Regions from separate parts of the Pseudarthrobacter raffinosi genome, predicted to be linked through region 1. Evidence: predicted binding sites of a transcription regulator. Region 1 holds the regulator's gene; the other holds the start of a gene.
The links. The regulator Rex, encoded in region 1, represses fermentation and respiration genes when NADH is low (regulators of the CRP and FNR family bind a similar motif). The targets are predictions, from matches to a motif close to CTTGTGAANNNNTTCACAAG.

Region 1 (5,611 bases):
CGCGGTCAGGATTGTGGACCTCGCCGTGGCGGAGCAGATGGACAGTGGATTGGGGCATGTTTACCAGTTTCTCAAAGATGGCGTGCTATCCGAAATCTTCTACATCCAGTAGAACTCAAACTTTTGGAAAAATGTTCCGGAACGGGGAACAAAACATGCAAATGCATGTTTATACTGGATGCAGCGGATAGTTGAGGATTCAACAGATGAAGCGTCAAGCTATCCGGACGTACCACCCGACAAACCCAAGGAGAAACACCATGACTCTTCCCGCAGACGTCACCACCGGCACCTGGACCCTTGACAACTCGCACAGCGAGATCGCCTTCACCGTCCGGCACGCAGGCATCAGCAAGGTCCGCGGCCAGTTCAAGGATGCCGTGGCAACCCTGGACCTCGCCGACAACGTGGCCGATTCCAAAATCAGCGCCACCATCCAGACCGCCAGCTTCGACTCCGGCGATGTCAACCGCGACGGCCACGTCCGCGGCGAAGACTTCTTCGACGTCGAGGCCTTCCCGGAAATCTCCTTCGTCTCCAACAGCCTCGTGGCCAAGGGCAACAGCTACGAGCTGACCGGGGACCTCACCATCAAGGGCGTCACCCGCCCCGTTGCCCTTGAGACCGAGTTCAACGGCGTGGCCGTGGACCCGTTCGGCATGACCCGCGCCGGCGTCTCCGCCGAAACCACCATCAGCCGCAAGGACTTCGGCCTGACCTGGAACGCCGTGCTGGAAGCCGGCGGCGTGCTGGTCAGCGACAAGGTTGCCGTCAACCTGGAGCTCGCGTTCATCGCACCCGCAGCATAGTTTTCTTCCTGAAGCACCCCGGCCGCCATGTTTCCCCGGAATCTGGCGGCCGGGGTGCTTTGTTTTATCCCCTAGATACCGGCGGATCCGCGGTCTACAGTGTGACCCATGAGCAACAGTGAAGTACCGCAGCCCCAGCAGCCCCAGCAGCCCGACGCCGAGCAACCCGGCGCCCAGCCGCCCGTCACTCAGCCGCCTGCCACTCAGCCGCCTGCCGGCCACGTTCCTCCTGCCCGGAACGTTCCTCCGGCCGGCTACCAGCCGCCACCCGCCTACCCGCAGCCGGGCCAGGCTTATCCCGCGCCGGGCCAGGCCTACCCGCAGCCCGGCCAGCCATACAACCAGCCGGGCCAGCCGGGCGGCTTCCGTTTTGAGATGCCAACCGACGGCCCCCGCAACTTCAACGACGTTATGCCCAAGGCCGGGTTCTCCGGCATGTTCAGCGTGACCGGGCTGCCCACCGAGCTCAAGGTCTCGTACTGGATCTGGCTCATCGGCGGCATGCTGGGAGTCCTTGGCGGCCTGTTCGGCGTGTTGGGTTCGCTGGCGTTGTTCGTCGTGGCACCCGGGCTGGCCGTTGTGGTCCTCCTGCTCGTCCTGGTGGCACTGGCCCTGGCGGCGGCCCAGATTGTCCTGGTCCTGAAGATGAAGGAGGGCAAGGAATGGGCAAGACTTGCGCTGACCATCGTGGCCGGCGTTTCGCTGGTGCTCGCCGTGCTTGGCGGCAGCGTGGGCGGCGGCGGCATGGGCCAAGGCATCGGCAACAACTGGCTGGGCTTCCTCATCAGCGCCGCGGCAACGGTGCTCATGTGGCTGCCGAACTCGCAGGCCTGGTTCAACGCCGCCAAGGGCCGCGCGTAGACCGGATCCAGTAGAAACACAGTCTTGCGCGACCCCCGCTGAGTTCTGTGGGAATACCTCTCCGGAATGATCCCCCGCGGCACCCGCCGGGGGTACGGTGGGAAGTAAGCCGTACTGGGGGCAGGCCAGTTGGACTGCACCCAGCAGCCGAACTGACATCCGACCTGCAAAGGACCGCTCATGAGCACGCCTGTCCCGCCTCCCGTTCCGAACGAGCCCGAGCCCGGCAACCAGCCGCCAGCGCCCCGATACGGCGAGAACAGCCCGCAGTTCGGGCAGCCCACACCGCCGGCGCCCCAGTACGGGCAAAACGCACCGCAGTATGGCCAGCAGACTCCCCCGGCACCCCAGTACGGGCAAAACGGACCGCAGTACGGGCAAAACGCCCCGCAGTATGGCCAGAACAACCCGCCGCAGTTCGGCCAGCCCACGCCTCCGCCTTATGGTCAACAGCCGTACGGGCAGTCCCCTTACACGCAGTACCCGTCCGAGCAGCCGCAGGCCACGGGATCCAACGGGGTTCCCCAGCTGGTCAACATCTCGTTCTGGCTGCTGATTGGCGCGGGTGTTGTGTATGTCATCAGCCTGCTGATGGGCATTGGCATGCTCGATGACCCGGCGATGCGCCGCGCCTTCGAAGACGCCATGCGCAGCGGTGGCGCTACCGGCACGGAGTTTGCCTTTGACGATTTCAAGGGTGTCCTCGCCGGGTCGCTCGTGGTCTTCGCCATCATCGGCGCTGGGCTGTACGCGCTGGTGGCGTTCTTCGTCCGTAAGGGCAAGAACTGGGCCCGCATCCTCGGTACCGTTTTCGCGGCACTGTCCATTTTCGGCCTCTTCGGACCACCGAGCCTTGGAACCGTGGGGACGCTGGCCGGGATCGCAGCGATCGTGCTGCTCTACCTGCCGGCCGCGGCACCTTACTTCCGCAAGCAGCAGCCGTTCGCTAACCCGTACGGCGCCCCGGGCACCACGCCTGGCAACCCCTACGGGCAGTAGTACCAACGAGTCGCATCCACACCCTAACGGACGTGGGCCCCATCAGCCGCCGACGAACTAGGCGGTCTGGTCCGGGGTCTGCGCCCGTTGTGCGTGATAGGCGAGGATCTGCAGTTCGGTGGCCATATCCACCTTGCGGAGGTTGACGCCCTCGGGGACTTGCAGCATAACGGGGGCGAAGCTCAGGATGCTGCGGACGCCGGCCGCCACCACGCGGTCGCACACGGCCTGCGCCACGTGGGCCGGAAGTGCCAGGACCACCATGTTGGCGCCCGTCCGCTGCAACACGGCCTCCATGTCCGCAGCGTCGCTGACGCGCAGCCAGCCGACTTCATTGCCCACCACCATCTGGTCGGCGTCGAAAATTGCCACGACGTCAAACCCGCGGGACTCGAAGCCGCCGTAACGGGCCAGGGCCTTGCCGAGGTTACCCGCGCCAACAATGGCGACCTTCCAGTCGTGGGTCAGCCCTAGGGCTGCGGAGATGTGACGGCTCAGGTACTGCACTTCGTAGCCCACTCCGCGCGTGCCGTAGGAACCCACATAGGAAAGGTCCTTGCGAAGGGTTGACGAGCTCACTCCTGACGCTTCCGCCAGCGATTCCGAAGATACCCGTTCGACGCCGTCGGACAGCAGCGTGTTAAGGGCGCGCAGGTAGATGGTCAGCCGGGCCACCGCTGCGGGCGGTATTTGTTTGGTGGACTCGGCACCGTGGACGGGCTGTGTACTGTGGCCAGCCTCTGTACCTTGGACAGCATGGGGAGATGGATCCAGTGAAGTCACTATCCCCTCCATCCCATCGCGTCGTGACTCCACTCTAGAGCCCCGCCGCTGGTGCCAACAAAGCCGGTGTCATTCTGCGAGGCCGCTTTCCGATTGGGCCATGGCGCGTTTGAGGACGCGCTCCAGCCGGGCTTCGTCGATCTTCCAGAAATCGCGTTGGATTCCATCCACCAGGACTACGGGGATTTCCTCCGCGTACCGCTCACGCAGTTCCGGCAGCTCGTCCACCTGCTGTTCCGTCCACCCGAGTCCCAGCGAGGCAGTAACGCGTCCGACGGCGTCGCGCGCTCCTGCACACAGGTGACAGTCTGCTTTGGTGATGAGGACTACCTCGGGTTTTGCCATGCCTTAACCGTATCGCCCTTCAGGGCAGAGAGCTGGGCAGAGGACAGCGGCCGACGGCGGGGCGTACGGCGACGCGGGTATCCGGGCGAGCGCTGGCACTCGCGCTGGCACTGAAATCTTGGTCACCGAGTATTGACTAGACTCGTGGACATGCCCGAGGAGAAGTACGTCGCTGTGGTGACCCAGCCGGATGCGTTGATGCAGACCGGCGAAGCCGCCTTCTTCGACGTCGATAACACCCTCATGAAAGGCGCCAGCCTCTTCCATGTTGCCCGCAAGATGCACCAACGCGGCGCCTTCACCCTGACGCAGGCTGCGGGGTTCGCATGGAAGCAGTTCAAATTTGTGGCGCGCGGCGAGAACATGGACGATGTCCACGCTGTCCGCGACTCCGCCCTCACCCTCGCCGAGGGCATCACCGTGGAAGACGTCAAGGCCCTGGGCGAAGAGGTCTACGACGAAATGATCGCGTCCAGGATCTGGCCCGGCGCCAAGGCACTGGCGCAGCAGCACCTGCGCGTGGGCCGGCGGGTCTGGCTGGTTACCGCAACCCCCATCGAGGTTGCCGCGGTCATTTCCACCAGGCTCGGCCTGACCGGAGCCTTGGGCACCGTGGGCGAGGTTGCCGACGGCATGTACACCGGCCGGCTGGTGGGCGACATCCTGCACGGTTCCGCCAAGGCAGTGGCAGTGCAGGCCCTGGCCCACGCCGAAGGCCTGGACCTCAAGCGGTGCTGGGCCTACAGCGACTCATATAATGACATCCCGCTGCTGACCCTCGTGGGGCACCCGGTAGCCATCAACCCTGATGCCAGGCTCCGCCGCCACGCGCGGGACAACAACTGGCCGGTCTACGACTTCCGTTCCGGCCGCCGCGCCGCCACCCTGGGGCTCAAGGCAGCAACGGCCGGCGGCGCCGTCTACGGGCTCTGGCGCGGATACTCCCGGATGCGCGGCCCCCGGGCATAAGCTGCCGCCACAGCGGTCGCCGTCGATGTTTCGCGTAGGAGCGCATCGCCGTCGATCGCGGGACAGAGGTCGCCCAGCGACCGCCGGACCGCCTATCGGCGGAAGTGAAAGCCCGCGGGTCCCGGCCCGAGCTTGCGAGGGTTGGGAAAGGCTGAACGCTAAGCGACGGTGAAACGTCGATGGCGACCTCGCGGAGACAAAAAATGCCCGCTGCCGGATAGGCAACGGGCATTTCACGCTTGTCGAAGTATCTCTACTTCTTATTGCGGCGCTGGTGACGGGTCTTACGAAGCAACTTGCGGTGCTTCTTCTTGGCCATACGCTTGCGACGCTTCTTAATAACTGAACCCACGAAAGTTCCTCACAAACTAGATGCAGTACCTGTCTGATGGAAATGGTCCGTGGACAGAGCTACAGACTGAAACAACTGACAGATTCTTACAATGACGTAAAACGTTCCTTAACAGGGTACCGCTTCTTGGCGATGCCCACTGACCGCAGGTAATGCTCAGGCGGTTTCGGAGTGCCCGTCCACCACAGCACCCTTGAGGTACTGCTCGACGGCGCTCTCCGGCACCCGGTACGACCGGCCGAAACGCACGGCGGGCATTTCGCCGGAGTGGACCAGCCGATAGACGGTCATTTTGGAGACGCGCATGACCTCGGCCACTTCGGCCACGGTCAGGAACTTCGCGTTCGAGAAGTTCTGTTCTGCGGACATTTCCCTATTCCTTTGCTGATGGATGACGACAGTACCCCAGCTTTGATTCATATTTCGGTGTGCCGATGCTGAGCCATCCACCAACCATGTGTTAGATACTCTAGAGGTTCATGGGGCTGTAGTG
Region 2 (5,611 bases), on a different contig from region 1:
CAATCTCTTTACACTTCGCGCAGACACCGCACAGCGGCAAAATCCTCGCCCCATGTACCCGAAATCCTAGCATCGGACGGTTGCGCCGGAGCTAAACGGTAGGCTGGTCCGGTGCCTATATCTAACGAACGCATCGTCTGGATCGACTGCGAAATGACCGGCCTGGACATCAAGAACGACGCCCTGATCGAGGTGGCGGCGCTGGTGACGGACTCAGAGCTCAACATTCTCGGCGACGGTGTGGACGTGGTGATCAAGCCTGAGGATGCGGCCCTCGCCCAGATGAACGACTTCGTGAGGGACATGCACACCCGGTCCGGGCTGCTCAAGGAACTGCCGCACGGCAAGACCATGGCCGAGGCCGAAGCCGCCGTGATGGAATACATCGAAAAGTGGGTGCCGGACCCGCGCAAGGCACCGCTGGGCGGCAATTCCGTGGGGACCGACCGCGTCTTCCTCTCCCGCGACATGCCGGCCGTTGTGGAGCACCTGCATTACCGCGTGATCGACGTGAGCACCATTAAGGAACTCTCCCGCCGCTGGTTCGCCCGGGCTTACTTCCAGTCCCCCGCCAAGAAGGGCGGCCACCGCGCCCTGGGTGACATCCAGGATTCCATCGACGAGCTCCGCTACTACCGCGAGGCGGTTTTCGTTCCGGCTCCGGGGCCTGACAGCGCCACGGCCCGTGAAGTCGCCCAGCGCATCACTGCCTCGCCGGGCACAGCAGGTATTCCGAAAGAGTAATCTGCGCCACGTTTGGCGGAAATTTTCGCTAAAAGCCCAAAAATGGCGCAAGCACCCTCAAACAGCAGGTAAGCTATTTGAGTTGCCTTTCCAGAGCACCGGACTACCGGGAAATCTGTGGGGCGCATGGTGGGCTTAGCTCAGTTGGCAGAGCGCCTGGTTGTGGTCCAGGAGGTCGCGGGTTCAACCCCCGTAGCTCACCCTCATAGGGCGGCAGTGAAAGCCGTCCATTTGGAGGCCGTACCGGATATCCGGTACGGCCTCCATTTTTTTGCATAACCGCCGGCGCCACGCCGCACGCACGAAGGGCCGCCTGACATGACAGTTCTGCCAATCACCGTCTGGGGTGAACCGGTGCTGCACCGCCGCGCCGCCGAGGTGGAGGTTTTCGACGACGAACTGCGCACCCTGATCGCGGACATGTTTGAAACCAACGAGGCCGCCAACGGCGTGGGCCTGGCGGCGCCGCAGGTCGGTGTGGGCAAAAGAATCTTTGTGTACAAGTACGCCAATGACGACGGCGCTCCGCCCATCGGGGTCCTGGTAAACCCGGTACTGACCCTGTCCAAGATCTCTGGCGCGCTGCCGGACCCCGAGGAAGAGGAAGAGGGCTGCCTCTCCTTCCCCGGCGGCGCATACCCGCTCAAGCGTGCGGAGTGGGCGCGGGTGGAAGGATTTGACGGCCATGGGCAGCCTGTGGAGTTCGAAGCGACCGGATGGTTCGCACGGGTCATCCAGCACGAATACGACCACCTCGACGGAAAGCTCTACGTCAACCGGCTGATTGACCGCTATGCACGGAAGGCCATGAAACTGGCCAAGAAGAGCGGCTGGGGTGTGCCCGGCCTGACCTGGATGCCCGGTGTGGATCCGGACCCGTTCGGCCACTGAGCCGACGCATTACCTCGCAGTAATGGTTGGCTGGTCCGGGCAGGAGTCCAGGACGCGCTTCATCGCATCCTTCTCCGGCTGCGTGACCCACAGTCCATAGGATGCCTTCACCGAGATCTGGCGGGCCACGTAATGGCAGCGGATGTTTTTGTTCTTCGGCAGCCAGGTGGCGGCGTCGCTTGCGCTCTTCTGCTGATTTGCAGGACCGTCCGCGGCGATGAGGTTTAACGGATCGTTGGCCAGGCTCTGGCGCTGCTGCGGGGTCAGCCCCTGTGCGCCTTTCTGCCACGCGTCACTGAGCGCCACGACGTGATCGATCTGGATTTCCTTGCTGCTTTCCGGGCCACGCCGGAACAACATGGCTTTGCCCGTGTACGGCTCATGGATGGACCCTGACACTACCTTGCATTTGGAACCCTCCGTGAAGCCCACAGCGGTGAGGTCCCTGCGGAGGATGTCATTGCGGGTGTCGCAGCCGTTCCGGTCCACGTCCAGCCAGGCCTGCCCGAAGGCCTCCCGCTGGTAATTGTCTTTGGGAGCCCGTCCCTTGACGGAAAGCCGCTCGAGGGCGGTCAGGGCACTCCCCTGCGGTACAGCGTGCACCGGGATCACGGGCTTCATCCAGGTCCCGTCGAAAACAGGCGCCTCGCGGGGCCCGGCGATTGCCGGTTCTGCCACAGCGAACTGGCCCGCGGTGAAAAACCACCCCGCGGAGCCCACTGCCGACACGGCCAGCACCGCCAGTAGAGCCCAGGCCTGCCTCGAGCGGCGGCGGGCACGGCGGTAGGCACGCCAGCTGACGGTCATGGGCAACCGGCTCTTCCTGAAATGTAATGCACCAGAAGAGCCTAGGCCACCCCACTGACACCCATGCGGTTATCCACAATGGGGAGGACGAGTGGCCCGGGACATCCGCCTACTGCTATGGCCGGCTACTGCTCCCGGACTACACGGCGCAGGTCTTCTTCGGCAACCTGAAGGAGCCCTGCGAGCTGGCGCACGCGGTCGTCGCCGACGTCGCCGGAAGCCCGGGACGCGCGGGCCTGCTCCAGGAGCCTGATGGCCTCTTTGTGGTTGGCCCTGGCGACGTCGAGGGCGTGTTCAAGGGTGGTCTCGTGGAGAGTTTCGTTATCCATGCCACCAGTGTGGTCCCGATTCCCGGCTGATTCCAGCGAACCAGCCGGGAATGTCCGGCAGCCAGCCCGCAAACGGCCTAGACGGCGATTGCGGCCAAGGCCGCAGCGGCCTCCTTGGCGGGGAACGCCTGCGGGTTGACGCCGGCCATCTCTTCCATAACCCGGACTACCTGGCAGCTGTAGCCGAACTCGTTGTCGTACCAGACGTAAAGAATCAGGTTCTTGTCGTTGGAGATCGTGGCGAGGCCGTCAACGATGCCGGCACGGCGCGAGCCGACGAAGTCCGTGGAAACAACCTCAGGCGAATCGATGTAGTCAATCTGCTTGCGGAGGTCCGAATGCAGGGACATCTGACGCAGATAATCATTCACCTCATCCTTGGTGGTGCCGTTTTCCAGGCTGAGGTTCAGGATCGCCAGCGAGACGTCCGGCGTGGGGACCCGGATGGAACTGCCCGTGAGCTTGCCCAGCAGTTCGGGCAGGGCCTTCGCCACAGCGGTGGCCGCACCGGTTTCCGTGATGACCATGTTCAGCGCGGCGGAGCGGCCCCGGCGGTCGCCCTTGTGGAAGTTATCGATCAGGTTCTGGTCGTTGGTGAAGGAGTGGACCGTCTCCACGTGGCCGTGGATCACACCGAACTTGTCGTTGATGGCCTTCAGGACCGGGGTAATGGCATTGGTGGTGCAGGACGCCGCGGACACGATCTGGTCCGTGTCCTCGATGGTGCCGTGGTTAATGCCGTGCACGATGTTCTTCAGCGCGCCCTTACCCGGGGCAGTCAGGAGAACGCGGGCAACGCCCTTGCTCTGCAGGTGCTGGGACAGGCCCTCAGCGTCGCGCCAGCGGCCCGTGTTGTCCACCACCAGGGCGTTGTGGATGCCGTACGCGGTGTAGTCGATCGTGGCGGGGTTGTCCGAGTAGATGACCTGGACCTGCACACCGTTCGCGGTGATGGTGTTGGCGTCCTCGTCCACGCGGATGGTTCCCTCGAAGGAGCCGTGGACCGAGTCGCGGCGCAGAAGGCTGGCGCGCTTGGTGAGGTCCTTGTCCGAGCCGCGGCGCACCACGATGGCACGCAGGCGCAGGCCGTGGCCGCCGCCGGCCTTTTCGATGAGAAGGCGCGCCAGCAGGCGGCCGATCCGGCCAAAGCCGTAGAGCACAACGTCGGTGCTGGTGCGGTCATCGCCACCACGCCTGCCTACTACCTCGGCAAGCTCGGCGCGGAGGAACTCTTCCAGGGTGGCGCCGTCGCCTTCTGCCTTGAACTTCTCCGCGAGGCGGGCGACGTCGATGGCCGCCGCACCTAGCTCCAGCTGAGCCAGGATGTTCAGCAGCGGTGCGGTCTCTTCGAGCAGGAGCTCGGTGTTGCTCATGCGGCGGGCGAAACGGTGCGCCTTGAGGATGTTCATAGTGGACTTGTTGATCAGGCTGCGGCCGTGAATGCTGGTCACCACGTTGTTTTCGCGGTACAGCCGGCCAATCACCGGAATCATGGCCTCGGCGAGAGCCTCCCGGCCCATCCACGTATCAAGACAAGAATCTGACGTCTGGCTCACAGAACTACCTTCCTCGGTTCAGCCGCATACGTCGTCGTACGCGGTTGGCGGCCACCTGATGTTGTCCAGGGGCTCTGGCACCGGCAGGATGCGGTCCATCCCGGGTGCCGTGGAGAAGCGTAAAGAAAAGCCACCGGCTGCGAACGCAGACCCGGCGGCAGAACTTCTACGTTCGCTCTCTATTCTAGGCTGGAGCGACACCGCGGACCGCCGCAACCGGCGTGAAATCACTCACATGCGGGGCGCGTCGGTGCCCGGCGGGTGGTGTTGGATGGGTTGACCGATACGCCGGGTTCTGTGCTCCCGTGCCGTTACCAGCGCGGGAGTAGCGGCCATCCATCTACGGACGCCGTTGCCGACGCCCTCCAGCGGCCTACCCGGACACTCGGGCGGGCAGCCCTCAAACGTGTCCTGTCTGGCCTTGCTCCGGGTGGGGTTTACCTAGCCTTCCCGGTCACCCGGGAAGCTGGTGGTCTCTTACACCACCGTTTCACCCTTACCTGCTGAGCTTCCGTTGCCGGAAGACGCAGGCGGTCTGTTCTCTGTGGCACTGGCCTGCGGGTTACCCCGAGTGGGCGTTACCCACCACCCTGCCCTGCGGAGCCCGGACGTTCCTCGAGCCACTTGCGTGACGCGCGGCCGCCTGGTCAACCCATCCGCAGCCAGTCTACCGCCGGAAGGAGGCCCCTCAGTCGCCGGTAGGATCGTACGGTGCTGATTCTGCTTCCCCCCTCCGAAGGCAAGACCCCCGCAGTCCGCGGGTCCGCCGTCGACTGGCCGTCACTGAGTTTTCCTGAACTCAACACCTACCGGGCCAAGGTCCTGGAAGCGCTGGGGACGGTGAGTGCACATGAGGATGCCCTCGCGCTGCTCGGCGTCGGCGCATCACTGCAGGACGACGTCGAACGCAACACCCGGCTCCACGCCGAACCGGCGGCCCCTGCGCACCAGATTTATTCGGGCGTTCTGTACGACGCCCTCGGCTACAAAACGCTGACCCCGGCGCAGCGCCGGAAGGCCGATGGTTCGGTGCTCGTGATCTCGGCCCTGTGGGGTGCCATCCGCTTCGCCGATCGTGTGCCCGCCTACCGGCTGTCGATGGGAACGGCACTGCCCGACGTCGGCCGCCTCGCCTCGTTCTGGAAGCCGCAGCTTTCGGAAGCCCTCGCGGAGTCGGTGTCCGGGCATCTGCTCGTGGACTGCCGCTCCAGCACGTATGCCGTGGCATGGGCACCACCGCCGGCTCAGACGGTGGCCATCAACGTGTTCACCGAGGTCAACGGG

Region 2: the regulator Rex is predicted to act here: its motif matches at 4,546-4,565, upstream of NG697_RS02710 (glyceraldehyde-3-phosphate dehydrogenase).

What each region holds. Positions count from the first base shown of each region.
Region 1 is NZ_JAMXBG010000008.1:44,212-49,822, forward strand. It holds gene NG697_RS09715 (histidine phosphatase family protein) at 1-58, opposite strand, end outside; gene NG697_RS09720 (YceI family protein) at 261-809, shown strand; gene NG697_RS09725 (hypothetical protein) at 918-1,670, shown strand; gene NG697_RS09730 (MFS transporter) at 1,851-2,669, shown strand; gene NG697_RS09735 (redox-sensing transcriptional repressor Rex) at 2,727-3,452, opposite strand; gene NG697_RS09740 (glutaredoxin family protein) at 3,522-3,797, opposite strand; gene NG697_RS09745 (HAD family hydrolase) at 3,948-4,766, shown strand; gene NG697_RS09750 (30S ribosomal protein bS22) at 5,020-5,118, opposite strand; gene NG697_RS09755 (helix-turn-helix domain-containing protein) at 5,275-5,487, opposite strand.
Region 2 is NZ_JAMXBG010000002.1:193,811-199,421, reverse strand. It holds gene orn (oligoribonuclease) at 112-744, shown strand; tRNA gene NG697_RS02730 (tRNA-His) at 874-946, shown strand; gene def (peptide deformylase) at 1,063-1,635, shown strand; gene NG697_RS02720 (HNH endonuclease family protein) at 1,645-2,442, opposite strand; gene NG697_RS02715 (hypothetical protein) at 2,568-2,771, opposite strand; gene NG697_RS02710 (glyceraldehyde-3-phosphate dehydrogenase) at 2,849-4,327, opposite strand; RNA gene rnpB (RNase P RNA component class A) at 4,596-4,982, opposite strand; gene NG697_RS02700 (YaaA family protein) at 5,039-5,611, shown strand, end outside.